Regions from separate parts of the Shewanella sp. Koi 1 genome, predicted to be linked through region 3. Evidence: predicted binding sites of a transcription regulator. Region 3 holds the regulator's gene; each other region holds the start of a gene.
What was found. Region 3 encodes sigma-54, which starts transcription at its own class of promoters, with help from an activator protein. Its sites were predicted from a motif close to GTTGGCACGNNNNTNGNNT; they were not measured.
Positions count from the first base shown of each region.

Region 1 (8,083 bases), 2.5 Mb from region 3:
TAAGACAAAGGAGGTGGCTATGTTAGGTTGGACCTTAATGTTTCTGGTTGTGGCCATTATCGCCGGACTGTTTGGATTTACGGGGATCGCTGGCGCCGCAGCGGGGATCGCAAAGATTATTTTCTTCTTATTTATTGTATTACTTGTGATTTCCCTGCTGGTCAACGCCCTTAAGGGCAAGGCACCACGCGCTTAAATTGGATAAAAGGAGAATAGATATGAAACCTATGACCATGATTACCACTGCATTTTTAGCCCTATTATTAACCTTTGGACTGTCAGCCTGTAGCGACAACCACGCCGAGGACGCAGGCGAAAAAATCGATGAAGCCATCACAGATACCGGCAATGCGATTGAAGATGCCTGTGAAGAACTGAAAGAAGGCGTTAAAGCGAAAGATACCCGCTGCTAGAACGGATGACGGCGAGTAGTGAGTCCCGCAAACGAGCCTATCAGAGGAACCACAGTTCAATTGAGTACTACCGAGCCACTTTATCGTGACAGCTATTGGTCACGATAAAGTGGGTTTCCCTGAGGCTCGCCGTTTATCGATGGAGGAGATGCCAATGCTGAGTAGGATCCACATTAAGTATTTCTACCTGTTCGGAGCGCTGTTATTTGGCTATTTCGCCGTAACAGGACACTCTCCCATCCTCACCTTTATTTGGGCATGGAGCAGCCTATCCCTCGCCCTTGTCGGCTCGGCCTATTGGTTTAATCTCGCCAGTATTTTTAGAAAACGTCAGGATGGATCCATCCCCTGGTATATCCGTTGGGGCTTTATTCCATTTTTATTAGGATGCCGACTCTATAATCTCTGGGCACGGCGCAGCGATAGCGTGCCTTCAATGCAAGCCATTGATAAATATCTGTACTTGGGTAGCCGCTTAAGCGCTGCCGATTTACCTAAACTGAATCGTTATGGCATTACCGCCATTTTAGATGTCACCGCCGAATTCGACGGCCTCGATGTGTCCCTGTATGAGGATCATATCGACTATCTGAATATGCCTATTCTTGACCACAGCGTGCCAACTAGCGCCCAATTAAATCAGGCGATTAACTGGTTACACCGTCAAGTACGCGCCCAAAAGCGGGTATTAATCCACTGTGCGCTCGGCCGCGGGCGCTCCGTAATGGTGCTGGCCGCTTATCTTGTGTGCCGCCGTCCCGAGCTCAGCTTCGCCGAGGTGCTGCAACAGATTAAAAGCATTCGTAAAACCGCAGGGTTAAATCGCTGGCAACTTAAAGCGCTGGAGCAGATGTACACTCAAGGGGAAATCAAACTGCATAAGCGAGCCTGGATTATCGCCAATCCCGTCTCTGGCGCGGGTAAATGGCAGAGCCATGGCGAACAAATTTGCACTGAGCTGAAACGCTATTTTGAGGTGCAGTTAGCGCTCACCACGCCAGAGATTAGCGCCCAAACCCAAGCGAAAAAAGCCCGACTTCAGGGCGCCGATATCATCATCGCTTGCGGGGGCGATGGCACAGTCACAGAGGTCGCGGCGGAGATTATCGACACCGATATCACCTTAGGCATTATCCCGCTAGGCACCACTAATGCCCTGTCACACGCCCTCTTTGGTTTAAGCAGTAAGCTCAATGCCGTCTCCCAAGCCCTTGATAATATTATCCAAGGCCAGACACAGACTATAGACACGGCGCGTTGCAATGAGCGGCTGGTGTTACTGCTGGTCGGCATTGGGTTTGAGCAGCAAATGATTGAGTCGGCGAGCCGTGAGCGTAAAAATGCCCTCGGCCAACTCGCCTACCTCGATGGTTTGTGGCGCGCGGTGAACACCGACACCAACCTCGAGTTGCAGCTGACTTTAGATGACCAAGCCCCAATGGCAGTGCAAACCCACAGCCTAGTGGTTGCCAATGCCGCACCTTTTACCAGCTTACTCGCCCAAGGTAAGGGCGAACCCAATATGACCGACGGCTTGTTGGATATCACTTGGTTAGATTCAAATAATGAGCCGAATGAACAGCTTATCAGTCTGGCTGAACTGGCTTTTACCGGCTGGATTAAAGAGGCCGCCAATAGCGACTCTGAGCCCTCGGCCAACACGGGTAAAGTGAAACATGCCCATGCTAAAAGGGTGAAGATCAGCAGTCAGCCCCCATGCAAGTATGTGATTGATGGCGAGATTTGTGAGCCGGAGGAACTCAATATCGATATCCTGCCCGCCTCTTTGAAGGTGTTTGTGCCCTATCAAGCACAAAATGCTGAACCGCAGTCAGAATCAAAAATAAGCTAACACTTTTAAAATCAACTCTGAATCAAACTATGAATCAAAGCTGAATCAAAACTGAATCAATGCATTAGCTTATTTTCAGGCATTTAATGTAGGTTACTACTTGGCGACGCTATTGCTAACGGAATCTTCGCTAATGGCATCAACAACAGTTTGAGCGTCTGACTCCTGCTCATATTTACTGAGCTTGTTATAGAGGGTTTTAACGCTGATCCCAAGCTGCTCGGCGGTGTCGGTCTTATTGCCCTGACTCGTTTCAAGCGCTTGGTAAATGGCGATTTTTTCCAGCTCCTCAAGGCGCATACCTTGGGGGATCACGACATTTTCCTCCGCAGCCGCCTCCTTATCCAAACTGGGCGTAAGCTGTAAATGCTCAGGGGTAATCTCATGGTCCGCCAGAATATAAGCGCGCTCGATAGCATGCTTTAACTCGCGCACATTCCCCGGCCAAGCGTGGGCCGCAATCGCCTCTAAACTTGAGGGCGAGAACACTTTACTCTGTTTTTCCGCCGCATTGCGATAGGCCAGAAAATGCTTCGCAAGTCCGACAATATCTTCCCCACGCTCCCGCAATGGCGGCACTTGAATGGGGAAATGCGCTAAGCGAAAGTACAAATCTTCCCGCAGTTGTCCTTGCTCAATCGCCACTAGAGGATCGCGGTTTGTCGCCGCCACAATACGCACATTGGCCTTGAGCACCTTAGGGCTGCCGACGGGACGATATTCATTATTTTCGAGCACTCTTAACAGCTTAACTTGATGCTCTAGGGGCATTTCGGTGACTTCATCGAGGAATAAGGTGCCGCCTTCAGCCTGCTCAAATACCCCTTGATGATCACGATTCGCGCCGGTAAAAGAACCTTTTACATGTCCGAAGAGTTCACTATCAACTAATTCTGGGCTCAAGGCGCCGCAGTTAATCGCAATATAGGGCTTATTCACCCGCGGGCTAGCTAAGTGAATGGTATTGGCGACCAGTTCTTTACCCGCGCCACTCTCGCCGATAATCAACACATTGCTCTCGGCAGCCGACACGCGGCGGATAGTGCGATACAAACGGTGCATAGGTAATGAGGAGCCCACCAGCAGACCATATTGGTCTAATTCGCTGGCAAAGGGGCGAATGCGCGTCGAAGTATTGGCAACCAAATGCTGGGCAAAATCCGCTAAGGTTTCGCACAGCAACGACATATCGATGGGCTTACGGAAATGGTAGCCCGCGTATTTGGATAAGAGTTTATCGAGGTGAGGATTCGGTAGGCCATCGGAGAGGAAAATAAACTCCACATCCGCAATGGCGCTGGACTCGAGTAAGGCTAAGTAATCTTCACGGCTTAGACGGGGCAGCTCAATGATCGCCACATCGATACGATTGGCCTCCAGCTGACTAATCCAAGATAAATCATCGGTACTGCGTAGCTTGTTGTAGGTCTGCGCGCCCTCGAGCTGCACTAATGCCTGCTCGGTCTCGAAGTCCTGTAGATGATAGAAAAGCGTTGGTCGGATCATCTTGTGCCACTCCCTGTGAATGAAGCACCACTGTATGCCAGCCGTGAAATTTTAACAATCTCAACGGTAAGAGTTGCCGATAATAAGCGAGGCACTGGCGACAATGGATAAATATCATCAGTTAAATCAATCCATTAACTTATCATTAAAAAGTGAACGAAATATGCATAGAAGCTGAATGAAACTGAAATTTCCATAAAATGTTGGGCAATCCGTGTCGGCGGAGCAGCCCAAACTACCACAGGAGGTCGTTATGACGTCTAATGTTGCGCAACATCAGACCGAGTTAAGCGCCGATATTAAGCTGGTTAATGAGTTAATCGAGCTGACCCAAACTGGCGTGGATTTTTATACTCGGGCCAATACCACTGTCGATGACTACAGCCTAAAACGCATTTTTATTGCCCAAATCAAGACGTATCAAGGGATGCAGGCGCGATTTAAGCAACTGCTCGCCCAAACATTACAACAAATGGGCCAGCATTCGGTGCCGCCGTCGCAGACTCGGCCCTATGCCGATGTCGATGCTTTACTTATTAAACAGCAACTCGCCGATGCCCTCGCCGTACTCTGCGAGCTTGAGCGTCAGCGCCTTAATCACCTCAAACAGCTAATTAAAAAGGCCAATCACCCAAGGTTAATCAGCCAATTGGCCGAGGATATTGCCTGGCTACAAATCCATTTGGATACCTTACACCTGCGTAGCCAAGCCCTGTAAGGCGGCAATGCCATCCAATAACGCGGCCAACTGAGCCGCGTTTTTGTTGCCTGCGATCTATTTGAGCTTAACGCCTATCCCACTTAAGCCAAACCGCTTAATCACCCTCGGTAATATTTACATTTTGTCGGTAAAAAGCGCCGATTTGCCGATTGAGCCAAACACCTAAAACTAGTCATCTTTCCAATTAATCACATTTAAAATCAGTAGGATAAAAACATTGGCACGATTCACGCTTTATTTCCTTCGAGATAACAACGGAGGATATCATTATGAAAAACACGACAACTTTAGCTTTAACCACCTTACTTGTCGGTTCTATCAGTTTAAATGTGGCCGCCGCACAGGATTGGAAAGACGATGCCAAAGATGCTTGGCTCGATGGCAAGGCCGAAACGACTTTGTTGCTCAATACTAACCTCAACTCCTTTGACATTATGACCGACGTGAAAAACGGCCATGTCACCTTAACCGGTCAAGTGGAGAGCAGTGTCGATAAGGCGCTCGCCGCTGAGCTCATCAAAAGCTTAGATGGCGTAAAAGGGGTCGATAACAAGTTAACCGTGATGAAAGAAGACGAAGGCACCAATGAGGTGGTGAAGACCTTAACCGACTCTAAAGTCGCAACGGTCGTAAAAACCCGTCTGTTGTTCTCGACCGACGTATCGGGTACCCAAATTAATGTTGATGTTGCCGATGGCGTAGTGACCTTACAGGGTGAAGTGGCTAGCGATGCCGAGCGTCAATTAGCCCTGACCATTGCTAAAAATACCGATGATGTGAAAAAGGTCGTCGATAAAATCAAAGTCAAAACCTCATAATGGTCCTGACATTCAGCCCTTGCTAATTCAGCTCTTGATAACTCAGCTGTTGGTAACTCAGCTGTTGGTATTAGTCACTCGGGCAAAAACCACAAAACCAGCTTCGGCTGGTTTTGTTTTATTGGCGCAATGTTATGTTAATCGTGCCTTAGGCTTCGGCTTCCTGTTCGAGGTAGAAGCTAAATTCATAAAAATGTTGGCCATTTTCGATGCTTATCGCCATAGTGCCATATAACCCCACCAGTTCACCCGCGCCAGAATGGGGGACAACCTCAAGGTGTAAGCGGTTTTGCCCATCGGTCATAATACCAAAATGTTGCAGCACAAAACTGCCCTGTCTGCCGCACAGTTTACCTACGACTTGCTCTATCGCCACGTATCCCGCCGAGCCTTTTACCGCCGTCATGGCACTGAGCATTTCGCCTTGGCTGCGGGCTTCAAGCTCACCATAAAAGCTTTTATCTAAGGTCATTCTGCCCAAGTTCACGCCGCCAACACCTGTGGCATAGGCACTCTCGGGATTGAGCTTAACATCAAATTTGCCCGTGACTTTGGTCATTTCCATGACACGCTCCTTGTTTTAATTTTATGCTTTATGCCAAAACCTTAGCTTTCCCAGCCGCTAGGTGAAATAAATACCTCAGCCGTAGCTGAGGTAAAATTAACTTAGCATAAGCCCAGATATAAACCTAATGCAGTGCTTTGATTTCCGACTCACTCACACCGACTTCAAGGATTTTAGCCACCTTAGGCTCCTCTGCCATAGGTTGGCCCGCCGCCCTATCGCGGAAGGTAATCGCAACTTTATACGGCGTCTCAAAGGGATACACAGGCTCGATATTATCGACTTCGATACGATCGCCAATAAACACACTGCCTAAGTGCACTAATCGATTTTGAGCATAATCTAAGCTAAACAAGCCAAGGTACCAAAATACCCCCGAACCTTGGTTCGTGACGATATAAGGCGCCACAAAGGGCATGGTTTGCTGCTTAGGATCGTCCTGCAATGGCGCATCGCTTTGGGTATCGGGCTCTAATGCTGGGTCAAAATTAAGCGGCGTAATCCGCATATAATCCAGCAATACCCGACCCTTTTCTTCACCTTGTTGATAATCCCCCAGCGCAAATTCCGTTTGCTTGATTTTAATAAAGTGCGTCAATACCACTGACAGTTGGCTATCGGGCAGCTTTACTTCAAAGGGATTGGCCGTATTCAAACTAAAGAGTTTCAGCATCACCTCGGAGGCATTCGCCACCGGTTTGACCTCGCTTGGCACCACAGATTCGATGGCATCTTCGCTGGAAGATAATGCCGCCTCTTTGGCTTTTGCCTTCGCATCGGCCTGGGCCATGGCCTCATCGTATTGCAGTACTTGGCCATCTTCCATGACCATGTAGATATCATCATTGGTCATGTTAAAACGATAAATGCCCGCGGCAAGAATACTGAGCACAAGGATAGTCGCCGCTATCGTTAATTTAACAAACATACTCATCCGCTCCCCCAATGCGCTTTACACGCGCTTTTTACCTAACTCAAGCTCTGTGAATGTCGGAGCAGTATTACAGATACTGAGTCAAAGCGGAGCGGGAAAAGTGTAAAAAAATAACACTATTTGGCAATTTGTCAGGTTAAGTTCAGCTAATCTTGCCCGCTCCAATCACAGGCACTGAATTTTGGTCACCTTGCCATCTTCAAGCTTAAAAAAGGCGTCCTGCGGCATCTCCTGCGACCACAGCGCCTGATAATCCAGATTAGCGTAAATCCCGCGGAACACTGCGCCAGACAAGGCATGGGATACGATGATCACTCGCTCGGGTACGGTCGGATCCTGCAACCAATCTTGAATGCGCTCACTGATACTGGCGAACGTCTCAGCATTCGGCGCATAGGTATACCAATCGGCCAGCGCATTTAACTCAGGCTGGTTTTGCTTGATTTCGGGCACGCGTTGCTGCTCCCAATCCCCAAGACCAAGCTCCTTTAAACGCTCATCTTGTTGTAGACGTTCAACGGGAAAGCCGATTTGTTGGCAAATGATTTCAGCGGTTTGCACCGCTCGCCCTAAGGGGCTCACATAAAATGCCCAGTCCTGTGGTTCTTGAACATATTCACTCAATACATAACCCACGGTTTTCGCCTGTAACTCACCGAGTTCGGTGAGCGGCGAATTGCAATGTCCCTGCAAACGTAGCTCTGCATTAAACTGTGTTTGCCCATGGCGTAATAAATAAATCGTTTTGCTAGTCAATGTAATAACCTAAAAATCAGATAAATGATGTCAATGCGTATTTTGCCAATACCTAATGTTACCAATGCCTTAGGCAACACTTTGGCATTGATAGTGGGATATATCGTTATTGAGGATCAAATGGCATCCCTTGGCATCGGAATGTAAGATGCTCAAACTGGCTGGCCGGATGGAATTCCACTTAGTTTCAACGTTTTGCTCGCTTAAGAAATGGTTCGTTAATAACTTCACCATCAAGGGTTCCATCACAATAAGCACATTGCCTTTGTATAAGGCTCCGATATTTTCGACAATCTCTAACAGGCGTTTTTCGACTATTTTCAATTGCGCATGGATGGAAGAACAAAAGCCGCGGGATTGCGCCATCATAGTATAAATACACAGGGATAAATCAAAGCATTCGCCGTTAATGTCAAAGTCGGACTTAAAATCGGCTAAGGCTAATCGTTTGATTACAGAGATAGCGCGCTTTCTATTTCTGTTTAAAATTTCAGCCGTCTCCATCGATAAGGGTGAAG
Region 1 covers NZ_JBREJM010000001.1:1,529,891-1,537,973, reverse strand. Annotated here, with positions in the region: gene ACUZ8J_RS06795 (DUF1328 domain-containing protein) at 20-196, shown strand; gene ACUZ8J_RS06790 (hypothetical protein) at 219-413, shown strand; gene ACUZ8J_RS06785 (diacylglycerol kinase family protein) at 568-2,265, shown strand; gene ACUZ8J_RS06780 (sigma-54 interaction domain-containing protein) at 2,362-3,771, opposite strand; gene ACUZ8J_RS06775 (hypothetical protein) at 4,025-4,489, shown strand; gene ACUZ8J_RS06770 (BON domain-containing protein) at 4,762-5,310, shown strand; gene ACUZ8J_RS06765 (DUF3224 domain-containing protein) at 5,459-5,875, opposite strand; gene ACUZ8J_RS06760 (hypothetical protein) at 6,000-6,809, opposite strand; gene ACUZ8J_RS06755 (histidine phosphatase family protein) at 6,975-7,565, opposite strand; gene ACUZ8J_RS06750 (histidine phosphatase family protein) at 7,635-8,083, opposite strand, start outside.
Region 1: a site for sigma-54 is predicted at 4,709-4,727, ahead of ACUZ8J_RS06770 (BON domain-containing protein). Genes of this name have one in related genera too.

Region 2 (8,083 bases), 710 kb from region 3:
CTGGGATGCGAGCACGCCTGTACGGGCAATATTTAATAGATCGATAGCCATCAGCCGATACTCCCCAACACTAACATCCTATGAAGAATGATCATTTGTCTTCTCCTGGCAGTATCGATTTCAGCTCTTCGCTGATGGACTGCATGACTTTAATGACTTTTTCAGCATATTTAGGATCGGTGGCATAACCAGCATCCTGTAATGCTCGAATAAACTGAGTCGGTGACGCCGCGACTTTCTTCGCCGCCTGATAACGCTCACCCTCAGCAATAAAGGAAACAAAATCGTTAAAACTGTGCTCGAAATCGGCATACACCCTAAAATCGGCTTTTTGTCTAACGGCAATACCCTGCTCAAATTCCAAGGTACTCACGTTAGCCTTATCACCTTGCCAGCGACGATCGGCTTTAATGTTGAACAGGTTATGGCTTGGCGCGCCATTATTGCCACGGACAATTTTTTGACCCCAGCCCGTCTCAAGGGCTGATTGGGCCAAGAGCACTTCGGGTTGAGTGCCAAGGGCTTTGGCGGCTTTTTCTGCATGTGGATAAAGCGTCGCCAAAAACTCTTCCCGACTACCAAACTTGAGGGTCTTTTGTGTTTCCCTAAATGCTGCCGTCGGCAAGATTTGGCCGCTGATCACAGGTTCGATTGGCGATAAGGGTTGCTCTGACCAAGTAGGCTTTGGCGTATCTATGGCCAGCAAACGCTCAGGCCTATCGATATCTAAGGAAGACGTCACACCATCGCCGTTATCCAAGTCAATACTTGGGCGCGCAATCGATGCTGGCACGCCTTGCGCGGCAACGACTGGCGCAGCCGCAGTTTGAATTTCAGCTGCCGAGTTTGCTTGAGCTGGAATATTGAAGGCTTTCGCATCATGTTGCAGCTTCATACCACCGTCATTACGCAGCACGGATGCGGGGGTAAACTGGCTCGACTCGGGGGATAATTGCTGCACCATCATGTCTGCAAGGCCCAGCACACCTTTATCCGATAAATCGACGGATAACTGCTGGTCCCGCATTTGCTCATAAAATTTAGTGTATTGGCTGTTGAGTGGGCTGCCGGATTCAAACACTGCGTTGGCGTCACGCATGCTCTTCATCAGCATTTGCACGAAAACGCCTTCAAATTGTTGGGCGACTTTTTTCAAGGCGCCCTTCTCATCTTTCTGAGCCTGGGCGCGCAGGGAGTCGAGCCCGCCCAGATCAAGAAAATGTGATGAACTTGAAAGCTTTTCCATGATTTTCCCGACAGAAATTAGATGATGATAAGTTCACCATGCAAAGCACCTGCCACTTTTAACGCTTCGAGGATAGCAAGTACATCTGAAGGGGCCGCGCCCACCAAGTTTACGGCTCGCACTAACTCATCTAAGGTCGTGCCAGGATTGAACATAAACATCCGGCGATTACTTTCGCTCGCATTGATTGTGCTATTGCTGGTCACCGTCGTTTGACCATTCGCTAACGCATTAGGTTGAGACACCTGAGTCGCTTCGGCAATTGTCACAGTCAAACCACCATGTGTCACCGCGGCTGGCAATAACTTGACGTTCTGTCCAACCACAATAGTGCCTGTACGGGAGTTCACGATCACTTTGGCTGACTCATCAGCAGGCTCCACTTCGATATTCTCGAGTGTGGCTAAAAAGGACACCCGTTGTGACACATCCCTTGGAGCACTAACCTGCACAGAGGTCGCATCCAATGGCCGCGCCATATCTGGACCAAGCAAGTCATTGATTGCATCGGCCATACGCTGCGCGGTCGAAAAGTCCGAGCGGCGTAGGTTAAACGTCAAATAATCGCCAGTCGAAAATGGCGTTGCTACGCTGCGTTCAACGATCGCGCCGTTAGGAATACGACCCACGGTTGGCGTATTTTGAATGACTTTAGAACCATCCAAACCATCGGCGCTAAAGCCGCTGACCACTAAACTGCCCTGCGCAATCGCATACACATTCCCATCAACCCCTTTAAGGAAAGTTTGTAGTAAGGTACCGCCACGTAAGCTTTTCGCTTCACCTAGGCTTGATACTGTGACATCCAATTCTTGACCAGGTTTGATAAAGGCCGGCATGTCCGCATGTACTGCCACCACGGCCACGTTCTTAATTTTGGGTCTGAAATTATCGGGCAAGTTAATCCCAAAGTTTTTCAGCATGGTGGTAAAGGTCTGTTCGGTATAACGGGTCTTCTCACCCGTGCCAGGTAAACCGACGACTAAGCCGTAACCAATCAATTGGTTGCTACGAACCCCTTGAACATTGGCAATATCTTTAATGCGCTCTGCTTGGCTAGGAAGTGAAAATGCCAGCATGGCAACCGCTAAAATCAGTTTCAATTTCATGATACGACTCCTTAGAAGGGCCACCAATCGCTCATAAAGAACTGGCTTAACCAGCCCACCTTTTGCGCATCGGCGAAGGTACCAGTACCGCTGTATTGAATACGCGCATTGGCCATACGGGTTGAATCGATAGTGTTGTCAGGCTTGATATCCTGTGAACGCACTATGCCGGTCACTCGGATAAACTCATCGCCGTTATTGATGGAGATCCATTTCTCGCCGCGCACCACTAAGTTGCCGTTATTAAGCACTTGCATTACGTTGGCGGAGATACTGCCATCTAAGCTATTGCTTTGATCAGCATCGGATTCCCGCTTAGTGTTCATGCTGTCTTTGTAACGCAGATCGAGGGGAACCCCGCCAATCGACACATTGCTACCACCGGCATAAATTGGGTCGAGCGACATATCAGAGCCTTTTTTGATCTGATTACCCGCACTCTTTTTCGCCTGAGTCGCTTCCTTCAACACGATAGTGATGATGTCACCCACTTTATGGGCGCGAATATCCGAATAGAGACTGGCCGCTTGGCTATCTTGGTAAATGGATCCCGTAGCGGCAATTTTGGTTGGCGGCGCTTCGGGGTATACCGGTGCATAAAAAGGATCATCTGCAATCGGCTTCTTGGAGGTGGAGCTACATGCCGTAAGCAAGAGCGCTGCGGCCAATATAAAATATCTAGCCATGATAATGTGCCTCTATAAATTCTGATTCACATACGCCAGCATCTGATCCACCGCCGAAATCACTTTGGAGTTCATTTCGTAGATCCGCTGACTTTCAATAAGATTCACCAGCTCTTCGGTCACGTTTACGTTAGAGGTTTCTAACGCGCCTTGACGAATCGCTCCCATACCATCGAGTGATGCCGTGCCTTGGATAGGCGTACCACTGGCACCGGTTTCGGTGTACAGGTTTTGTCCCATAGGGTCTAAACCCGATGGGTTAATAAAATCGGACATGCTGAGCTGCCCCACGACTTGGTTTTCCGCCGTGCCCGGTGTTTTCACCGAGACTTCCCCCTCGGCAGACACGGTAATGCTGGTCGCATCATCGGGAATCGTGATTGCAGGTTGCAGAACGTAACCCGAACCTGGCGTTACAATTTGCCCAGTATCATCTAAGGTAAATTGACCATTACGGGTATAGGCTGTGGTGCCATCGGGTAGCTGTACTTCGAAAAAGCCAGGGCCTTCAATCATCAGATCGAGTGAGTTATCCGTGGTCAACATATTGCCTTGGGTAAACATTTTTTGAGTGGCCACCACTTTGGTACCCGCACCAATATTTAACCCATTGGGTAACTTAGTGTTCGAGGCACTAATGCCCCCCGCTTGGTTAACGGTTTGATAGAGTAAGTCTTCAAAGACTGCGCGGCTCTTTTTGTAGCCGACGGTGCTGGCGTTCGCGACGTTGTTTGAAATCACCGCAATATCGGTTTGCTGTGCGTCTAAGCCAGTTTTACTAATCCATAACGCTGGATGCATAATTTATCTCCTAACTAATCCGCATTAATGAAGATGAAGCGCGGTCATTTTCTTCCGCGGTTTTCATCATCTTCACTTGCAATTCAAATTGTCGCTGTAGGTCGATTAAGGACACCATCTCATCCACTGGATTGACGTTACTGCCCTCTACAGCCCCACTCTCAACAAACACATTTGGATCGGTTGGCGCCGGATTACCCGATACCAAACGGAACAGTCCATCCTCACCGCGCATCATTTGTGCGTTGCCAGGATTAACCAGCTTTAATCGCCCTACCTCTTCGACCACTTCCGTTGTCGCGCCCTGAGGACGTACCGAGATAATACCATCCTGTGAGATAGTGACTTTTTCAATCGGCAGCGGTAACACAATCGGTCCCGCATCACCCATCACTGGATTACCGCGGTCGTTATGCAATAGCCCTGTCGAGTCAAAACTGAGACTCCCTGAACGGGTATAGGCCTCACTGCCATCCTTTGCCTGAACAGCGAACCAACCATCACCTTTAATGGCAACGTCAAGATCCCGCCCAGTGGTTTTGATTGGGCCTGCTCGAAAATTGGCGGAGGGTGTTTCGACCATGGCAAAAACCCTCGATGGCATTCCTTCACCAAAGGCTTGCATCGATCTGGCTTGCGCCATGTCCGACTTAAATCCATCGGTATTGGCATTAGCTAAGTTGTTGGCACGCAATGCCAACTCATTCATGTTTTGCTTAGCTCCGCTCATGGATATGTAGAGGAATTTGTCCACAGACTGCTCCGTCAAATTTTCAACCTGACAATAGCAAAGCAAGCATCATGCCAATAAAAATTGTGGCTAATTTACTGATAAATTGGGAGAAGATTATGAGGAAATGGCTACAAGGCCAAAAGAGGCTAAGTGTTGCCGCCAGCGGCAACACTTAGAGAAGGAGTAAATCAGCTTAACGAATTTGCAGTACAGTTTGTTGCAGAGTGTTGTTCACTTCGAGGGTACGCGAGTTAGCCTGGAAGTTACGTTGCGCCGAAATCAAATCCACCAGCTCAGTCGTTAAGTCGATGTTGGACTGCTCTAACGCCGAAGAACTGATGCTACCGAAGGTACCACTGTTGGGTTCCCCCGCAAGTGCTGGACCCGACTCAAGGCTGGCCTTCCATGAGGTGTTACCCACTTGAGTTAAACCTTGCTCGTTGGCAAAACGCACTAAGGCAACGCGGGATAATGGCACAGTTGAACCGTTAGAGTAGCTGGCGGTGATCAAACCATCTTCACCGATTTCAACGTTGGTTAAACGGCCCACTGTCGTACCATCCTGCGTTAATTCGGTGGCCGCAAACGGAGCCGAATACTGAGTCGGTGCATTGAACTTAATGGTCACATCTTGAGTACCATCGGCACCTGGGCCTAACACACCAGCACCACCCACGCCTAATGCTTCAGTCGTCACGACCGCAGGATCGCTCCCGGTATACACACCGACAGAGTTAAACTTCAATACCGAACCTTTCCAACCTCCAGTGGTTTGGGCTGTCCCTGTACCATCAGCCATACCATCACCATCAGTATCCGTCTGGTAAGTCCCCGCTGGACCAGACACATCAACTTGCTTACCATCAATTGCGTAGTAGGCAACCCAGTTGTTTTCACCGTTGTAAGAGCCGTTGTTTGGCTTCACAAAATAGGTGGTCATGATATGCGGCTCACCGAGTGAGTCGTAAATCGTCATGGAGGTCACGCTGTTGTAGGTTTTAGAGTCCAGCGGGTCAAAGGCAGCAGGATCGAGTGAACCTTCTTTCGCATTTAAGTTCATCTGCAGAGTCACGTTTTCAGTCTGAACTGGACTGCCAGCAGTATCAGGAATTTGCACAGGTTTAGCCGTCGTTAAACTGACCGATGTCGAATTACCATCTTTATCAACTGGGAAGGTTTGCAGGTAATTACCTGCAGAATCAACCATATAATTATTTTTATCGACTTTGAATGCACCTGCACGGGTAAACTGATGATCTAGGGTGCCAATCTCAGAAGCCGTCACAAAAAAGCCGCCCCCTTTGATCGCTAAATCTAAGGAGTTATTAGTCAGCTGCAAACTACCTTGGTGGAATTGCTGTGCCACTTGGCTCGTTGCCACACCACCACCGACGGCGGTTTTAGAGTTAGAGAAAATTGAATTAGCGTAAACATCCGCAAATTCAGCACGCGATTCTTTAAAGCCAATGGTGTTAGCATTCGCGATGTTGTTCGCGGTAGTGTTTAAGTCTTTCTGTGCAGCAGAAATGCCACTCAATGCAATGTTAAACGACATAATTCACCTCTACATTTCACTCAATTCAATTAAGGACCCAGGTCCAACTCAATACTGACAAATTAGGTTTCTGATACCGCGAGCACATCAGAGAGCTTAATACCTGCACCACCGCGAAGATTCAGAATCGCCCCAGTGCTTGCTGTGCCCAGAGAAACACTGGTCACGTGGGCATAGGTCGAAACGGCAAGCTCTTGAGATTCGCCATCAACAAGACCGCTGGCCTTAATGGTGTAATTGCCGGCAGTAACAGGCTCACCATTTTCATTCAGACCATCCCATGTCACTGGGATGTTGCCGCCATCACTGCCATCGATGTTAAAGGTGCTAACCACTTGGCCTTTATCATCCAGTACACGCACGTTAATCACAGGAATTTTGTCTGGCGTACTCACCACGCCACTTAGGGTGGGGCTTTCGACTGACACATTGCCGGTATCGGTTGGGATCAAGACCTTACGTCCAACTAATCCCGATGCTTGCAGCGCCTGACTCGATGTCATCACGCTGTTTAAATTAACAATCTCATCATTGAGCTTTGAAATACCATCCACGGTCGAAAAGGACGCCATTTGCGCAATCATCTGGTCGTTGTCGACGGGCTTAAACGGATCCTGCATCGACAACTGCTGACTGAGTAATGAAAAAAAGTCTTCCTGCGTCAGCTGTTGACTCTTGGCTTCTGGCACAACCGATTGGCTAGGCAAGCGGATCCCATCTAAAAATGGATTGCCGGTTGATGTACTCGTTGTGCTCGTGGTATTAGTCGCCACCGTATTCGATTGGCTCTTAGTTTGAGTCGTCTGAGCCGTATTCTGGCTAAGTTGGTTAATGAGGCTCACAGCTTACCTCCTAAATCGCGCATGTTATTTACCCATCCCAAGTGTTTGTTGCAGCATAGATTTTGCGGTTTCAGCGACTTGAACATTCATCTGATATGAGCGAGAGGCAGAAATCATATCCGCCATTTCTTCCATGACATTCACATTCGGCTTATAAATAAAACCATCCGCATCCGCCATCGGATGATCGGGCGAATACTCTTTTAATAGGGGTTTATCGCTCTCAACAATGCCTTTTACTGCAACACCTTGAGAAGCTTGCTGTTGGCTCTGCGCTTTCGCCATTTCAGCTTCAAAAATGGGATGACGTGAGCGGTAAGTTTTATCAATACTGCTAGAAACAGAATCGGCGTTAGCGATGTTACTCGCCGTGGTATTGAGTCGGACGGACTGGGCTGACATACCGGAGCCTGCCACATCAAAAATGCTAAATAAACTCATGATTAATCCCCTCTCAGCGCTTTTTTCATGCCGCTAAACTTACTGTCCAAAAATCCCAGAGACATTTGATATTCGAGGGCATTTTGCATAAATGCCGACTGTTCCTGTTGAATATCCACTGTATTGCCATCTCCAGTATCTGGCTGATTTGGCACACGGAACTTCACGTATTGTCCCGTTAACTGTGCGAGGCCAAAATGCTGCTCATCGCCTGTCATCTCAAGGCTATTGCGTTGCTGTTGCTGGGTTTTCGCAATATTTAAGGCCGCAGAAAAATCGACGTCACGGGCTTTATAATGTGGCGTATCGGCGTTTGCGATGTTGCTTGAAATTACTTCGGCACGTTCTGCACGTATCCCCAAAGTGAATTGGTGCACACCTAGTGCCTTATCAAAATTGATCGCCATAAAATTGCCTCCATCGTGACTCTCACGGGAATAAGCAATTCATGTGCCAAAAAACAGAAACTATCAGAAATGTGTAGAAATGGGGTTTGGTGGGGTAAAAAATTACCGACTAATGTCGGTAATTTTTATTTAATATCATAACATTAAGTCTTTTTCTGGTAATAGATACCAGGGTTGCAACGAACCATATCAAATTCATCCGTCAGACCCGCAATCGACTCTGACGCGCCGAGAAAGAGTATGCCCTTCGGATTTAAAGCGGC
Region 2 covers NZ_JBREJM010000001.1:3,308,723-3,316,805, forward strand. Annotated here, with positions in the region: gene flgK (flagellar hook-associated protein FlgK) at 1-51, opposite strand, end outside; gene flgJ (flagellar assembly peptidoglycan hydrolase FlgJ) at 92-1,246, opposite strand; gene ACUZ8J_RS14565 (flagellar basal body P-ring protein FlgI) at 1,264-2,355, opposite strand; gene flgH (flagellar basal body L-ring protein FlgH) at 2,367-3,041, opposite strand; gene flgG (flagellar basal-body rod protein FlgG) at 3,054-3,842, opposite strand; gene flgF (flagellar basal-body rod protein FlgF) at 3,853-4,596, opposite strand; gene flgE (flagellar hook protein FlgE) at 4,769-6,130, opposite strand; gene flgD (flagellar hook assembly protein FlgD) at 6,193-6,972, opposite strand; gene flgC (flagellar basal body rod protein FlgC) at 6,997-7,413, opposite strand; gene flgB (flagellar basal body rod protein FlgB) at 7,416-7,820, opposite strand; gene ACUZ8J_RS14605 (CheR family methyltransferase) at 7,964-8,083, opposite strand, start outside.
Region 2: a site for sigma-54 is predicted at 4,633-4,651, ahead of flgF (flagellar basal-body rod protein FlgF). Genes of this name have one in related genera too.

Region 3 (8,083 bases):
ACCAGAAAGCCCCGCCATCGATACCTTTCCATTCCACGCCCACTAAATGGCCGCCATAAATGCCTACCGCAGTAAACATCAGCGCCAACAGCGGCATGCTGATCACCCCCGCCCAAAAACGTGGCGCAATGATTTGCCTGAGCGGGTCAATCGCCATCATCTCTAAGCTGGATAACTGCTCGGTACTCTTCATCAGACCGATTTCGGCGGTCAGCGCCGAACCTGCGCGGCCCGCAAATAATAGCGCTGTGACTACAGGACCGAGTTCACGCAGTAAGCTTAAGGCCACCATGGGACCTAAGCTCTCTTCAGTACCGAAACCCACTAAGATGTTGTAGCCCTGCAATGCCAACACCATGCCGATAAACAGGCCCGAGACCACAATAATGACCATAGATTGTACGCCGACCACATAGATTTGGCGCACTAATAATGGAAAACCTTTACGCACCCGAGGCCAGCGAAAAATCGCACCCCAGAGCATCAAACCCGCACGGCCAAAACCGAGCACTAACTCGATAGCGCTGCGGCCGAGGTCGGCAATACTGTCGAATAACTTCACTTGCCAGCTCCTTTAGCCATTAATTCTTGCTGATAATCCTTCGCCGGATAGTGAAAAGGTACAGGACCGTCGGGCGCGCCTTGAATAAACTGTTTGAGCTGCGGATTGTCCGCATGCTTTAACTCCTCAGGCGTGCCATGGGCGATCACTCTTTTATCTGCCACCACATACACATAATCTGCAATGCCGAGCACTTCATCCACATCGTGGGACACCACAATCGAGGTCAGATTCAACGCATCGGAGAGTTCGCGGATAAGCTTCACCAGCACGCCCATGGAAATCGGGTCTTGTCCGGCAAAGGGCTCATCGTACATCACCATTTCAGGCTCAAGGGCGATCGCCCGAGCAAGGGCAGCGCGGCGCTGCATCCCACCGGATAACTCACTTGGCATCATCTGCGCGGCGCCACGAAGGCCAACGGCTTCGAGCTTCATCAATACGATTGAGCGAATAATCTCTTCGGGTAAGCCCGAATGTTCACGCAGCGCAAAGGCGACGTTATCGAAGACGTTGATATCGGTGAATAAGGCGCCACTTTGAAACAACATACTCATGCGCTTACGCAGTTCAAATAATTGGCTACGACTCGCGGCATGCACATCCTGACCATCGAACAACACTTGGCCGCTATCGGGCGTTAATTGGCCACCGATAAGCTTAAGCAAAGTGGTTTTACCTATACCACTGGGGCCCATAATGGCGGTAACTTTGCCCCGAGGGATAGACAAGCTAATATCTTCATATATGACACGCTGGCCACGGCTGAAGCCCAAATGACGGATCTCAACCAACGGCGTTTGTTCTTGAGTCATGCTTGATTCCGATATTTGAAAAGAGGTGGCCTACGCTTCCTGCCCAGACCAATCGAAGAGCCGCAAATTGTACGTAATTGCGCTTTAACCTACAACAGAATCGACACTATCGTCCTGCGATACTTTCAATTTGCCTCATTTCCAGCGAGAATGCGCCCTAAGTTTTCGCTCTGTGAAGATAAAGTGTTACTTAATGTTTTCATCCTTGTTGATTAATCAGCAGGATTGTTTAGTTAAGGCTAATAAGATAAGCGAAATAACACTGAACTAGGCAAGACAACTTAACTCAAAAGCCATATTGAATGTCAAACTGGTTATTATGGCGGCCATAGCAATAAAAGTGGCAGCACAAAACAACCAAGACGATGATTTTGCTCAAGGCATTCAATCGCTAAACAGGTTATCCTGCCCTATTGCCTCACACCCTATAGGCAAGGGCAGAACAATAAGACGCTACTCCGAGTAAGAAGCCGTTAATTTTATCATCTTTATCGCGTACCAAATTGTGCTATTCCAATCCCAGAACGGGGCGACAAAGACAATGCAAGAAGAGAGATAGACATGGTAGACCAATCACAATTGCGCCAGTGGGGCTGTAAAGTCATCGATATTGAAAAATCGGCCCTCGACAATCTTTATCAATATGTCGATTCCGTTGAATTTGCCCAAGCCTGCGAGTTAATTCTCAACTGCACCGGCAAAGTGATAGTGATGGGGATGGGAAAATCAGGCCACATTGGCAATAAAATCTCGGCCACCCTCGCCAGCACAGGCACCCCAGCGTTTTTTGTCCATCCAGGCGAAGCCAGCCATGGTGACCTAGGTGTACTCTCTGACAATGATGTGATTCTTGCGATTTCAAACTCGGGCGAGTCGAGCGAAATCCTCGCGCTGATGCCAGTTATCCAGCGTAAAGCCATCCCTGTGATTGCCATGACTGGCAAGCCAGAATCCACCATGGCGCGTCTATCTAAAATTCATTTATGTATTGAGGTGCCAGAGGAAGCCTGCCCGCTTGGGCTTGCGCCAACCTCAAGCACCACGGCAACCTTAGTCATGGGCGATGCCATCGCCATTGCGCTGCTGCAAGCCAAAGGCTTTACCCGGGAAGATTTCGCCATGTCCCATCCGGGCGGAGCCTTAGGCCGTAAGCTGCTGCTTAAAGTCAGCAACGTGATGCACAGCGGCGATGACTTACCACTGGTTAAACACGATATCTGCATCACCGATGCCCTGTATGAGATCTCCAAGAAAGGCCTTGGCATGACCGCGGTTATCGATGAGCAAAACAAACTCGTGGGTATCTTTACCGACGGCGACCTGCGCCGCGTTATCGATGCCCAAGTCAACCTGCGTACCACGCCGATTGCCGATGTGATGACGCGAAACTGTGTCACAATTACTGAAAACGTTTTAGCGGCGCAGGCGCTGCAAGTGATGGATTCCAAAAATATCAACGGCCTGATAGTGATAGATAAAGAACATCATCCTGTCGGAGCCCTCAATATGCTCGATATGGTTAAAGCGGGAGTGATTTAATGCCACAGCAAGGTTTTTATGGCCCCATCAGCGACGATGTTTGGCAAAGGGCGCAAAAAATTAAACTGCTGATCTGCGATGTGGACGGGGTGTTTTCCGACGGCCGCATTTATTTGAGCAACTCAGGGGAAGAACTCAAAGCCTTCCACACCCGCGATGGTTATGGCGTGCGCTCATTATTGACCAGTGGTTTTAATCTGGCCGTGATAACAGGTCGTCAGTCTAAAATTGTCGAAAACCGCATGACGGCTCTGGGTGTAACGCATATTTATCAGGGCGTGGATAATAAATTCGTTCCCTATGAAGAACTGCTGTCGCTCTACAATGTCACCCCAGAAGAAGTCGCCTATATTGGTGATGATATTGTCGACTTGCCTGTGATGAATGTGGTCGGCTTGGCCGTCTGTGTTGCCGATGGTCATCCCTATGTCCGCCAACACGCCCATTTTGTGACTCACTTGAATGGTGGACATGGCGCACTCAGGGAACTCACGGATCTGCTCTTACTGAGCCAAAATAAGTTCACTTCCGCCCATGGGATGAGCATATGAGTCGTGTGACCCTCGCCATTATCGCCTTTTTTGGTACTGCGCTGGTGCTATATTGGCAAGTGCAGCAAAAACGCGGTGGCGATACGGATGACAGCTTGAACGTCAGTGACAGACCCGATTACATTATCGAAGATCTGCGCAGCATTGAGTTTAATGAGCAAGGGCAAGTTAACAGTCGCGTCACGGCAAAGCACATGGAACACTATGAGCTGAAAAACCAAACCGACTTTACTGAGCCCGTCTATCTTGTCTATCCCGACCAAGGTAAAGCAAAATGGCAGATCCGAGCCGATCAAGGTCGACTCAACAAAGATACCGGCAAGGTTGTATTAGAAAATAATGTTATTATCGATGCCATCAGCCCTGGTGAACCCATACAGACATTGTCCACCAGTTTTTTAGAACTCGATCTCAACACTATGATAATGACCTCTGACCGCATCATTTACGTCACAGGGAAAGATTTTAATATTCAAGGGCAAGGCCTTTATGCCGACCTTAACGCGCAGGAAGTGCAATTGACCAGTCAGGTAGTAGGAACCTATGAAGCAAAATAACATATTACTTGCCGGCCTAATGCTAATCACCAGCATGAGCGCCTTCGCCAAGGTTGGTGACTTACAGCAAGAAGTGAAAATTAAAGCCGTTAGCCAAACTGCGGACATTAAAAACAACCAGATCATTTTCTTCGGTCCGGTTGAAGTCACCCAAGGCTCGATTAAAATCCATGCGGATCAACTACGTGCATTTTCTGCCGAAGGGGAAAACAGCAAGATTTTAGTGGCAACCGGTAATCCTGCGACTTATAGCCAGATCCTCGACGATGGACGCCCAGCTTCGGCGAGCGCGAAAGAAATTCGCTACGAAATGGCGACCCGCACCCTAACTTTGACGGGCTCTGCCAGCCTAGACCAAGCGGGTAGCCAAGTGACGGGTAACCTCATCCGTTACGATATTATTCAGCAAAAATTGATCGCTGAGAGCACGGGTAGCGGTGATGATCGCGTGATTACCATTATTCAACCTGACAACTATCAGGAAGAGATCAAGAACCAGCCCGCGGACAAACCTGTGAAAAAACAGGACTCTAAATGACCCAAATCACCTTAAAAGCACAGAATCTCGCTAAGAGTTATAAGAGTCGTCAGGTTGTGAAAGATGTCAGCCTGACGGTGAAAACGGGTCAAGTCGTCGGCCTACTCGGCCCAAACGGCGCGGGTAAAACCACCACCTTTTATATGGTCGTGGGCTTAGTCAAAAGCGATAAAGGCCATATCTTTATCGACGATGATGATTTAACCGCCGATCCCATGCACCTGCGCGCCCGCAAAGGCATTGGTTACCTGCCACAGGAAGCCAGTATCTTTCGCAAGCTGACCGTGCACGACAATATCATGGCGGTACTGCAAACCCGTAAAGAGCTCAATCGCGATCAACGCGAAGAAGAGCTGGAACATCTGCTCGAAGAGTTCCATATCACCCATATCCGAGACAGCCAAGGCATGTCGTTATCGGGCGGTGAACGTCGCCGCGTCGAAATTGCCCGCGCTTTAGCGGCCAATCCAAAGTTTATTCTGCTCGATGAACCCTTCGCCGGTGTCGACCCGATTTCGGTTATCGATATCAAGAAAATCATCGAACAACTCAAGAGCCGAGGCCTTGGGGTACTGATCACAGACCACAATGTGCGCGAGACCTTAGACGTCTGTGAACATGCTTACATTGTCAGTCACGGAAACCTGATTGCCGAAGGAACTCCCGCAGAGATCTTAGACAATCAGCAAGTTAGGGCTGTGTACTTAGGTGAACAATTCAGGCTATAGTTACTTAAACAGAGCCAATTAGCCTTGAATTTTGGCTTATAAGCGCCATCGATATGATAACAAGCGGCCTAAATTCAAAATAATAACGTAGGGATCAGCGGTAACATGAAAGCGTCACTCCAGCTCAAACTGGGTCAACAGTTAACCATGACGCCACAACTCCAACAGGCCATTCGTCTGTTGCAATTGTCGTCATTGGAACTGCAGCAAGAGATCCAGCAAGCCTTAGACTCTAATCCTCTTCTCGAGCTGGAAGAGGAGCAATTCGACGCGCCTACCGAACGTAAGCAAGATATCGCCGATACCGACTTTAGCGAAACAACGGCCCTGCCACAGGAACAAGACAATTCCACCGTGGACATTGCCGAGTCGTTGACCAAAGAATCCCTGCCCGAAGAACTGCCCATGGATACTACTTGGGATGAAGTTTTTACCGCCTCGCCAAACTCAGGTTCTGGCGCCAGCCGTGAAGATGACATGCCCTTCCAAGGGGAAACCAGTGAAGGCCTGTACGAGCATTTAGAATGGCAGAAAAACCTCACGCCCTTCTCTGAAACCGATTTAGCCATCGCCACCGCGATTATTGATGCCATCGACGATCAAGGTTATCTCACTCAAAGTACTGAAGATATCCTCGAGGCCATGGGCAATCCTGAGATAGAACTGGATGAAGTCGAAGCCGTACTTAAGCGTATTCAACACTTCGATCCCGTTGGTGTCGCCGCAAGGGATTTAAGCGAATGTCTGCTTATCCAACTCTCCCATTTTTCGCCGGATACCCCACACCTCGAAAACGCCCGCATGTTGATCAAAGATCATTTAGATCTGATCGCCGCCCGCGACTTTAGGTTGTTGATGCGTAAGACCAAACTTAAAGAGGACGAGTTAAGGGACAGCATAGCGCTGATCCAAACCTTAAACCCTCGCCCCGGTTTGCTCATCACCCCTGTTGATGAAGAATATGTCATCCCCGATGTGTCGGTATCGAAGAAAAACGGTCGCTGGGTGGTCGAGTTAAATCCAGATTGCATGCCAAAAATCAATGTTAATCAGCAATATGCAGCCATGGCGCGCAGCACCAAAAGCCAAGCCGATAGCCAATTTATCCGCGGGCATCTGCAAGAAGCCAAGTGGTTTATCAAAAGCCTTGAAAGCCGTAACGAAACACTGCTCAAGGTGGCAAACTGCATAGTGCAATATCAACAGGGCTTCTTCGAATACGGTGAAGAAGCCATGAAACCTATGGTCCTGAACGATATCGCTGAGGCGGTAGAAATGCATGAGTCCACCATTTCACGGGTGACGACACAAAAATACATGCATACCCCAAAGGGACTTTTTGAACTAAAATATTTCTTCTCAAGCCACGTCGGGACTGATGATGGCGGTGAGTGCTCATCCACGGCAATCAGAGCCTTCATTAAGAAACTGGTTGCAGCGGAAAACCAGAAAAAACCATTAAGCGACAGCAAGATGGCACAGCTTCTGGCAGAACAGGGAATTAACGTTGCGCGCAGAACCATTGCGAAGTACCGAGAAGCGATGCTTATTCCCCCTTCCAATCAGCGTAAAAGTTTATAGCCTAAAGTGGAAATCGGAGGACGTTTATATGCAAATAAACCTGAGTGGACACCATATCGAGATTACTGAATCGTTACGGGCTTATGTTGAGGAAAAGTTTTCAAAACTTGAACGTCATTTCGAACAGATCAATAATGTGCACGTTGTGCTCAATGTTGAGAAAATGCAACAAATTGCCGAAGCGAGAATCAACCTCACCGGTGGTGAAGTCTTCGCGACTTCAGAGCATGCAGATATGTATGCTGCCATAGACGTCCTGATCGACAAGCTTGATCGTCAGGTTATTAAACACAAAGAGAAGTTAACAAAACACTAGCAATGGAACTTCGTACCATACTGCGGCCGGAATGCACGACCTGCGCCACTCCGGGCAGTAAGAAAAAGGTACTGGAACTTATCAGCGACTTAGCCGCTGCCCAGTACCCCACCCTCTCATCTCAAGAGATCTTCGAAAGCCTAGTGGCGCGCGAAAAGATGGGGAGCACAGGTATAGGTAACGGCATCGCCATTCCACATGGTCGATTAACCGATATAACACAACCCATAGCCATATTGGTGAAATGTGAGGAGCCGATAGCCTTTGATGCTATCGATAAACAACCTGTCGACATTTTATTTGCGCTGCTGGTGCCTGCTGACCAATGTCAACAGCACTTAAGCACTTTGTCCTGCATGGCTGAAAAGCTCAGCGACAAACAAATATTGAAGCAATTGCGCAAGACGCATGATGAAACGGAACTCTATCAGGTAATCACTGGATGAAACTGGTCATAGTGTCAGGGCGCTCAGGCTCAGGCAAATCGGTCGCACTAAGAGTGCTTGAAGATCTCGGCTATTATTGTGTCGATAATCTTCCGTTGCCGCTGATTGGCAGCTTACTCGAACAGCTCAAGGGCAGTAACGATCTCGTCGCCATCAGCGTTGACGTGCGTAACCTGCCGGAGCAAGACAAGGTACTCGTCAAACAGCTCGCAAGCCTGCCAGAGGGCACTGAACTTACCAGCTTCTTCTTAAATTCCAGCGATAAAGTACTGCTAAAGCGCTACAGCGAGACTCGGCGCTTACATCCCTTATCTAAGAGCCGAGTATCACTGCAAGAAGCCATCAAACTTGAAGGCAAATTGCTCGAGCCCCTGTCACAGCAGATGGATCACTACATAGATACCTCAAATCTGAATATCTATGAACTCAGCGACCAAGTACGGCAAATCC
Region 3 covers NZ_JBREJM010000001.1:4,015,193-4,023,275, forward strand. Annotated here, with positions in the region: gene mlaE (lipid asymmetry maintenance ABC transporter permease subunit MlaE) at 1-562, opposite strand, end outside; gene mlaF (phospholipid ABC transporter ATP-binding protein MlaF) at 559-1,377, opposite strand; gene ACUZ8J_RS17750 (KpsF/GutQ family sugar-phosphate isomerase) at 1,939-2,916, shown strand; gene kdsC (3-deoxy-manno-octulosonate-8-phosphatase KdsC) at 2,916-3,467, shown strand; gene lptC (LPS export ABC transporter periplasmic protein LptC) at 3,464-4,024, shown strand; gene lptA (lipopolysaccharide transport periplasmic protein LptA) at 4,011-4,562, shown strand; gene lptB (LPS export ABC transporter ATP-binding protein) at 4,559-5,290, shown strand; gene ACUZ8J_RS17775 (RNA polymerase factor sigma-54) at 5,396-6,871, shown strand; gene hpf (ribosome hibernation promoting factor) at 6,900-7,187, shown strand; gene ptsN (PTS IIA-like nitrogen regulatory protein PtsN) at 7,190-7,633, shown strand; gene rapZ (RNase adapter RapZ) at 7,630-8,083, shown strand, end outside.

Region 4 (8,083 bases), 730 kb from region 3:
GTGTGAACATGCCTGAGGATTCAAGATTGGGTAATGAGCTGGCCGAGATTGAGGATCAATATGCTGCCGACACCTTAGGGATGCTCAATACCAAAGAAGCAGAGTATAGTTATGCCGATGATGGCTCAATTCTTATCCCTAATCTGCATAAAGATGATGATATGATTAAAGCTATCCGTGCGCTTGTGGCCAATGAGCCCGAGCTTTCAACCCAAGTCGTGAAAAACTGGTTACAAGACAATGGCTGAGAATAAATCAAAAGACGCCGCTGAAACCTCAAGTTTCAATATTAAGGATCTCAGTGGCATCGAAAAAACGGCGATTTTACTGTTAAGTTTGAGTGAAGCCGATGCCGCCTCTATTTTAAAGCACTTAGAACCTAAACAAGTGCAAAAGGTCGGTATGGCGATGGCGGCTATGGAAGACTTTGGGCAGGAGAAAGTCATCGGGGTGCATAAGCTTTTTCTCGATGATATTCAAAAGTATTCTTCTATTGGCTTTAACAGCGAAGAGTTCGTCCGTAAGGCGTTAACGGCGGCTCTAGGTGAAGACAAAGCCGGTAATTTGATTGAACAAATTATCATGGGCAGCGGCGCCAAAGGTTTGGATTCCCTTAAATGGATGGATGCGCGCCAAGTCGCGACTATCATCCAAAACGAACATCCACAGATCCAAACCATTGTTTTATCGTATTTAGAGCCAGATCAAGCGGCGGAAATTTTCGGCCAGTTCCCTGAGAATACCCGCTTAGACTTAATGATGCGTATTGCTAACCTTGAAGAAGTGCAACCTGCGGCATTGCAGGAATTAAACGACATCATGGAGAAGCAATTCGCCGGTCAAGGCGGCGCGCAAGCAGCGAAGATGGGCGGCCTAAAGGCGGCGGCCAACATTATGAACTACCTCGATACGGGTGTCGAAAGTCAGTTGATGGAAACCATGCGCGAAACCGACGAGGAAATGGCGCAGCAAATCCAAGACTTAATGTTCGTATTCGAAAACCTAATCGATGTGGACGACCGTGGTATCCAAACCTTGCTGCGTGAAGTGCAGCAGGATGTATTGATGAAGGCGCTGAAAGGTGCAGACGATCAGCTCAAAGACAAAATTTTGGGCAATATGTCGAAACGGGCCGCCGAATTGCTGCGTGACGATTTAGAGGCCATGGGCCCAATTCGGATCAGTGAAGTGGAAATCGCCCAAAAAGAAATTCTGTCAATTGCGCGTCGATTAAGTGACAGCGGTGAAATCATGTTAGGCGGCGGTGGCGGCGATGAGTTCCTCTAATCGGAGTGACAATAGCGACAATAAATTGTCCCATCGGGTAGTGAGCGACTCGGAGATCGAGTTCAGCCATTGGCAATTACCCGATGTGACCCAAACCGAAGAGGTGAGTATTTCAAACCTCTTTGGTTATTCGCCGCAGCAAGCACCGAAGGCGGTGGCCGCCGAAACCATTGCGCCACCCACCATGGCGGAAATTGAAGATATTCGCGCTCAAGCCGAAGAAGAAGGCTTTAACGAAGGTAAGACGCAAGGTTATGCCGAAGGACTGGAGCAGGGCAGACTCGAAGGTTTAGAGCAAGGCCATACCGAGGGCCTTGCCCAAGGTCATGAGCAAGGGCTTGAGGCCGGGCTTGCTGAAGCCAAGGCATTAGTCAGCCGCTTCGAAGGGCTGTTAAGCCAATTTGAAAAGCCATTGCAATTACTCGATGGCGATATTGAACATTCCTTAATGACACTCACTATGGCGCTGGCCAAATCTGTGATTGGTCATGAACTTAAAACTCATCCAGAACAAATCCTGTCGGCACTGCGTTTAGGGGTCGAATCTTTGCCAATCAAGGAGCAAAGCGTCAGTATTCGCATGCATCCCGATGATGTCGCCTTGGTGGAGCAGCTATATACCAGTACCCAATTAAACCGTAATCAGTGGCAGTTAGAGGCCGATCCCAGCTTAAATTCTGGGGATTGCATTATCAGTAGCCAACGCTCGCTGGTGGATTTAACCCTGTCCTCGCGCATCGATGCGGTGTTTGAGTCCTTACGTAATCAACAGTCCCATTTGAGCCATCAGCAGCAACAACGCCAAGCGGTTCTCGATGAGGAAAACGCCGCAAAAGTGCTATCGGGTGCTGAGCTAGGTGACGAGGCGCAGAGCACCGAGTCCCTAAGTACAGAGTCGCAAGCTGATGGAGAGAAAGATGCAAAATCGCCGCCATCAACTGCTGAATAAACTGAATCATTGCATCGACAAAGTCCCGCCATTTCGAGCCGTCGCCAGTGGTCAACTGGTGCGCGTGGTAGGTTTAACCTTAGAGGCGAGTGGTTGCCGTGCGCCCGTGGGTAGCCTGTGCTCTATCGAAACCATGGCAGGAGAGTTGATTGCCGAAGTCGTCGGGTTTGACGATGAACTGCTGTACCTTATGCCTATTGAGGAATTACGCGGCGTGTTACCCGGCGCCCGTGTCGTCCCCCTCGGTGAGCAGGCGGGGCTGAGTGTGGGTTTATCCCTATTGGGACGCGTGCTCGACGGCAATGGTGTGCCGTTAGACGGTCTTGGCGCATTATCGACCGAACAGCAGGCGCCAAGGCACAGTAACGCCATCAACCCACTTTCTCGCCGAGCGATCACCGAACCACTCGATGTGGGTGTACGCGCCATCAATGCCATGCTCACCGTTGGTAAGGGCCAACGTATGGGCCTATTTGCAGGCTCGGGTGTGGGTAAGAGTGTGCTGTTAGGGATGATGACTCGGGGCACGACAGCTGACATCATTGTGGTGGGGCTCGTCGGGGAGCGTGGCCGCGAAGTTAAAGAATTTATTGAAGAAATCCTCGGTGAAAAGGGCAGAGCACGCTCTGTTGTGGTGGCGGCGCCCGCCGATACTTCACCCTTGATGCGCCTTCGTGCCTGTGAAACCTCCACTCGTATCGCTGAGTATTTTCGTGATTTAGGCTATAACGTATTGTTATTAATGGATAGTCTGACTCGTTACGCCCAAGCGCAGCGTGAGATTGCTCTGGCCGTAGGTGAACCGCCGGCAACTAAAGGTTATCCGCCTTCGGTATTTGCTAAATTGCCACGCTTGGTTGAGCGGGCGGGTAATGGTGGGCCTGGACAAGGTTCTATCACCGCATTTTATACTGTGCTGACAGAGGGCGACGATCAACAGGATCCGATTGCCGATGCATCTCGGGCGATCCTCGATGGCCATATTGTGCTATCTCGCTCACTGGCGGACTCTGGGCATTATCCTGCAATCGATATTGAGGCTTCGATCAGCCGTGTGGCCCCAATGGTGATTTCGAACGAGCACTTAGAAGCCATGCGCCGCGTCAAGCAGACTTATTCCCTCTATCAACAGAATAAGGATCTGATTTCGATTGGTGCCTATGCCCAAGGCAGCGATCCGCGAATCGATAACGCTATACGCCTGCAACCTGCGATGAATGCCTTTTTACGGCAGACCATGCGTGATGCCTTTAGTTTTGCCGATAGCCAAGTCATGCTTGGGCAACTCGCGGCGCAATGTAAATAATCGAGACTGTTATGGCGAATGCCGATCCCCTCTTACTTGTGTTGAAATTAGCCCTCGATGCAGAGGAGCAGGCCGCACTGCTGCTAAAGTCGGCGCAACTAGAGTGTCAAAAGCGCCAAAATCAGTTGGATGCACTCAACAATTATCGCTTGGACTATATGAAGCAGATGCAGTCCCAGCAGGGCCAAGCCATAAGCGCCAGCCATTATCACCAATTCCATCGTTTTATTCGGCAAATCGATGAGGCCATTGCCCAGCAAAATCGTGTGGTCGCCGATGGTGAGAAGCAGAAAAACTATCGTCAGCAGCATTGGCTCGACAAGCAAAAGAAACGCAAGGCGGTTGAACTGCTCTTAGATAATAAAGAGAAAAAACGCCAAGCTCTTGAGTTGAAAAAAGAACAAAAGATGACCGATGAATTTGCCTCTCAGCAGTTTTTTCGCCGCAATAAACCCTAACCAAAGCTCGCCATTGCGTGTGTAAGTTGTTTCTTCGACATGTAATTCTCACTTATTGGCACTTTATTTGCTTGCTTTATGCCAGAGATGGCCAAAGCCGCATAAATTGACGTTTGCCCTACTTTTTTATGTCTTCGGGTGAATGTTTAGGAGCTGATATGCAACAAATGAACAATATCCTATTAGCGTCAAGCGCGAAAAATAGCGCTAGCTCAAGTAAAGCATTGACTCAAGATACTAATAGTGAAGACTTTTCTGCAGTGTTGGCTTCAGTCACATCCGTATCTTCCCCCTCGACTAAAACCTCTGTGTCTCAGGATGTGGCCGTCAAATCTGCCAAAGCGGAAGCCAGCACTGACGATACCAAAACTGATGATGAAGCCGATATCAACTTGATTTTCGCCCAGATTGGTATGGCAAATGAGATGAAAAAAGCGGCAGCACAGGGCGAGTCTTTGCCGCTTGAGGCTGATATCACGGCAACGGATGATGCCGATGCCGACTCATCCTCGTTATTGGTCGATGCTCCATCTCAGACCGACAACTCTATTGTTGACGGCACTTTTTCCGATGAAATGGCTAAGTTCGCTCAGTCCACTAACACTGGCCTTGGCGATAACAAACTGAACGTTAGTACTGAATCAGAAGACTCTGGGGTTTTAGCCTCAAAGGCGGCCGGACAAAATACTGCGCAAGTCACCGCACAGCTATTACAACAGCAAGCCTCACAACAAAACGCCGTTGATGCTGAAAGTGTAGAACAACCGATTCCAGCTGCTGATGTCACTGATACTGAGAGTGTAGAGCCACAGATTCCAGCTGCTGATGTCGATGCTTTGGTTGCGGCCGTAACTGTTGCGGAAGCGGATAGTCAAGGCACCTCTGTTGATGAGCCGCATTTGATTGATGATGCCGCGTTACTTACAGGTCTGCGCAGCGAAAAGTTCGTTAAACCGCCCGAAAATCATATTTTACCCATTGAGGGTGAGCCCGTATTAGGGGGAAAAGAGCTTGGTACCGCAGAAATTGGCGCTAAGGCGATAAATGTGTCGACGCAGCCAGCAGATAAAGCTCTTGCACCCCAAGGTATGGGATCCCAAGTCATTGATAATCAAACACCAATCAAAGCGGCCAATGCCTCTGCGAGTGATGTATTAACGACGAATGCGGCAACAGCCGCGAATACTAACGATCTTAGTACCTTAGGCACTAATGTAGCGACTAATGTCTCTGCTGCCACCGCCATCGATCCGAGTCTTACAGCTGACAGCCCATCCCGCGCCGAGATTTCAGCAGGCTTTTTGCTAAAAGACGCTAAGTTAGCGGTTACTCTCGATGCGCAGCAAGATAGCCAAGTTGCAGCTTTAAGTTCTGGCAGTGAAGAGACGGGGAGCGAGTTTAAGCCTGTGGAATTTAAAGCTGTATCTTCACTGCATTCTTTGGCAACGCCAGCAACCCAGCGTCAAGATATTCCTCAAGTACAGCTTTCCTTGCGCCAAGGTGTAGAAACTCAAAACCAAATGCAGGAGATGATCCAGCGCTTCTCGCCTGTGATGAAGCTGCAATTAGTGACTATGGTGAGTCAAGGGATCCAACAGGCGGAAATCCGTTTAGATCCGCCAGAACTTGGACATATGTTGGTTAAAGTACAAGTTCATGGCGACCAGACACAAGTGCAGTTCCATGTCACACAATCACAAACCCGCGATGTTGTAGAGCAAGCTATTCCTCGCCTACGTGAATTATTACAGGAGCAGGGCATGCAATTGGCCGACAGTCATGTTTCACAAGGGGACCAAGGTCAACGCCGCGAGGGGGGATTTGGTGAAGCCGGCGGTTCGAGCGGTGGAAATGTGGATGATTTCTCGGCAGAAGAGCTAGATTTAGGTTTAAATCAAGCAACTAGTTTAAATTCAGGTATAGATTATTACGCTTAAGAAGGTAACCTATAGTAATAAAGCGGATTATGCGCCAAGCCCTGATCCCATTCCCGAATTTAGCCAATTAAAGAGTATATAAAATGGCCAAGGAAGAATCATTAGAACTTGAAAGCACCGAAGCGCCTAAAAGTAAGAAGAAGTTTATTTTTATCGGTGCGGGCGTGTTTGCAGCCCTGTTGATTGGGGGCGCCCTGTGGTTTTTCCTCGGTAGCAGTGATGAGGCTCCCGAAGTCGCCGCCGAAGGTGCTACAGCAACGGAGGCTACCACTCCTGCCGCCGATGCGGCAATGGCGGCCTATGTGCCAATGCCACGGCCCTTTTTATTTAACCTCCCTGGGCCAGACCGTGCTCGTCTCGTTGAAATTAAAGTACAACTGATGGTCAGAGGCCAAGACGATGATGTGTTGACCCAAAAGCATATTCCGTTGATTGAAGATGCGCTGTTAACCACCTTTAGTGGCGCCGATGTGCAAAAGTTAAGTACACAGGCGGGTAAAGATGAATTGCGACAATTAGCACTGCTGAGCGTACAAAATACCTTGCAATCTGTGACCGGACGTAAAGTGGTTGAAAAAGTACTCTTCACCGGTTTTGTAATGCAATAACCTTTTATCTTCAGCACCTTAAAGAGGCGAAGACAATACTGTGAGTGATTTATTAAGCCAAGACGAAATTGATGCGCTCTTACACGGAGTCGATGACGTCGAAGAGGATAATGAGCTTGATGCCGCGGGGCTGGAAGCTCGCTCCTACGACTTTTCCTCCCAAGACCGTATTGTGCGTGGCCGTATGCCCACGCTCGAGATTGTGAATGAGCGTTTTGCCCGTCACCTGCGGATCAGCATGTTCAACATGATGCGTCGTGCGGCCGAAGTGTCGATTAACGGCGTGCAAATGCTGAAATTTGGTGAGTACGTACACACCTTATTCGTTCCAACTAGCTTGAATATGGTGCGCTTCCATCCCTTAAAAGGCACAGCACTGATCACCATGGAAGCGCGTTTAGTGTTTATTCTGGTGGACAACTTTTTTGGCGGCGATGGCCGTTTCCATGCCAAGATTGAAGGGCGGGAATTTACCCCAACTGAACGTCGCATCGTGCAGTTATTGCTTAAGATTATCTTTGAAGATTATAAAGATGCTTGGGCGCCAGTGATGGATGTCGAGTTTGATTATTTAGACTCCGAAGTAAACCCCGCGATGGCCAACATCGTCAGCCCCACTGAAGTGGTGGTGATTAACTCCTTCCACATCGAAGTGGATGGCGGCGGCGGTGACTTCCATATCACTATGCCTTATTCGATGATTGAACCTATCCGTGAACTGCTCGACGCGGGTGTGCAGAGTGATAAACAAGACACCGACATGCGTTGGTCACAGGCGCTGCATGACGAAATTATGGATGTGAAAGTCGGATTTGATGCCAGTGTGGTTGAACATGAACTCACACTCAAAGATGTCATGAACTTCAAGGCTGGGGATATTATTCCGATCGAGCTGCCTGAATACATTATGATGAAAATCGAAGACTTACCGACGTATCGCTGTAAAATGGGGCGTTCACGCGATAATCTAGCACTTAAAATTTACGAAAAAATCCCACGTCCTGAAACGGTCAAATCCGAACTGCAATTAGTGACACGTAAAGGCAAAGCCAGAGACATATCCGAATTATAAAGGTGAAGTGAGATGAGTACAGATGATGATTGGGCAGCAGCCATGGCCGAACAGGCATTGGAAGAGGCTAATGCCATTGACCTTGACGAGCTGGTAGACGACTCGCAGCCAATCAGTAAGGCCGAAGCCGCCAAACTAGACACCATTTTAGATATCCCTGTGACGATTTCGATGGAAGTTGGCCGCAGCTATATCAGCATTCGTAACCTGCTGCAGCTGAACCAAGGTTCTGTGGTGGAGTTAGATAGGGTGGCGGGTGAGCCGCTCGATGTGATGGTCAATGGCACGCTTATCGCTCATGGCGAAGTGGTTGTGGTTAACGATAAGTTTGGTATTCGCTTAACGGATGTGATCAGTCAAACTGAGCGGATTAAAAAGCTTAAGTAATTCATCTATTAAGACAAAGCCTGAAGGAGCGAGATGAGCACATTGGTCATACTCAGTCTAGTGTCAGCGACTCAGGCGA
Region 4 covers NZ_JBREJM010000001.1:3,285,321-3,293,403, reverse strand. Annotated here, with positions in the region: gene fliF (flagellar basal-body MS-ring/collar protein FliF) at 1-248, shown strand, start outside; gene fliG (flagellar motor switch protein FliG) at 241-1,287, shown strand; gene fliH (flagellar assembly protein FliH) at 1,274-2,236, shown strand; gene fliI (flagellar protein export ATPase FliI) at 2,205-3,542, shown strand; gene fliJ (flagellar export protein FliJ) at 3,554-4,000, shown strand; gene ACUZ8J_RS14470 (flagellar hook-length control protein FliK) at 4,159-5,937, shown strand; gene fliL (flagellar basal body-associated protein FliL) at 6,021-6,545, shown strand; gene fliM (flagellar motor switch protein FliM) at 6,586-7,617, shown strand; gene fliN (flagellar motor switch protein FliN) at 7,630-8,004, shown strand; gene fliO (flagellar biosynthetic protein FliO) at 8,038-8,083, shown strand, end outside.
Region 4: a site for sigma-54 is predicted at 4,055-4,073, ahead of ACUZ8J_RS14470 (flagellar hook-length control protein FliK). Genes of this name have one in related genera too.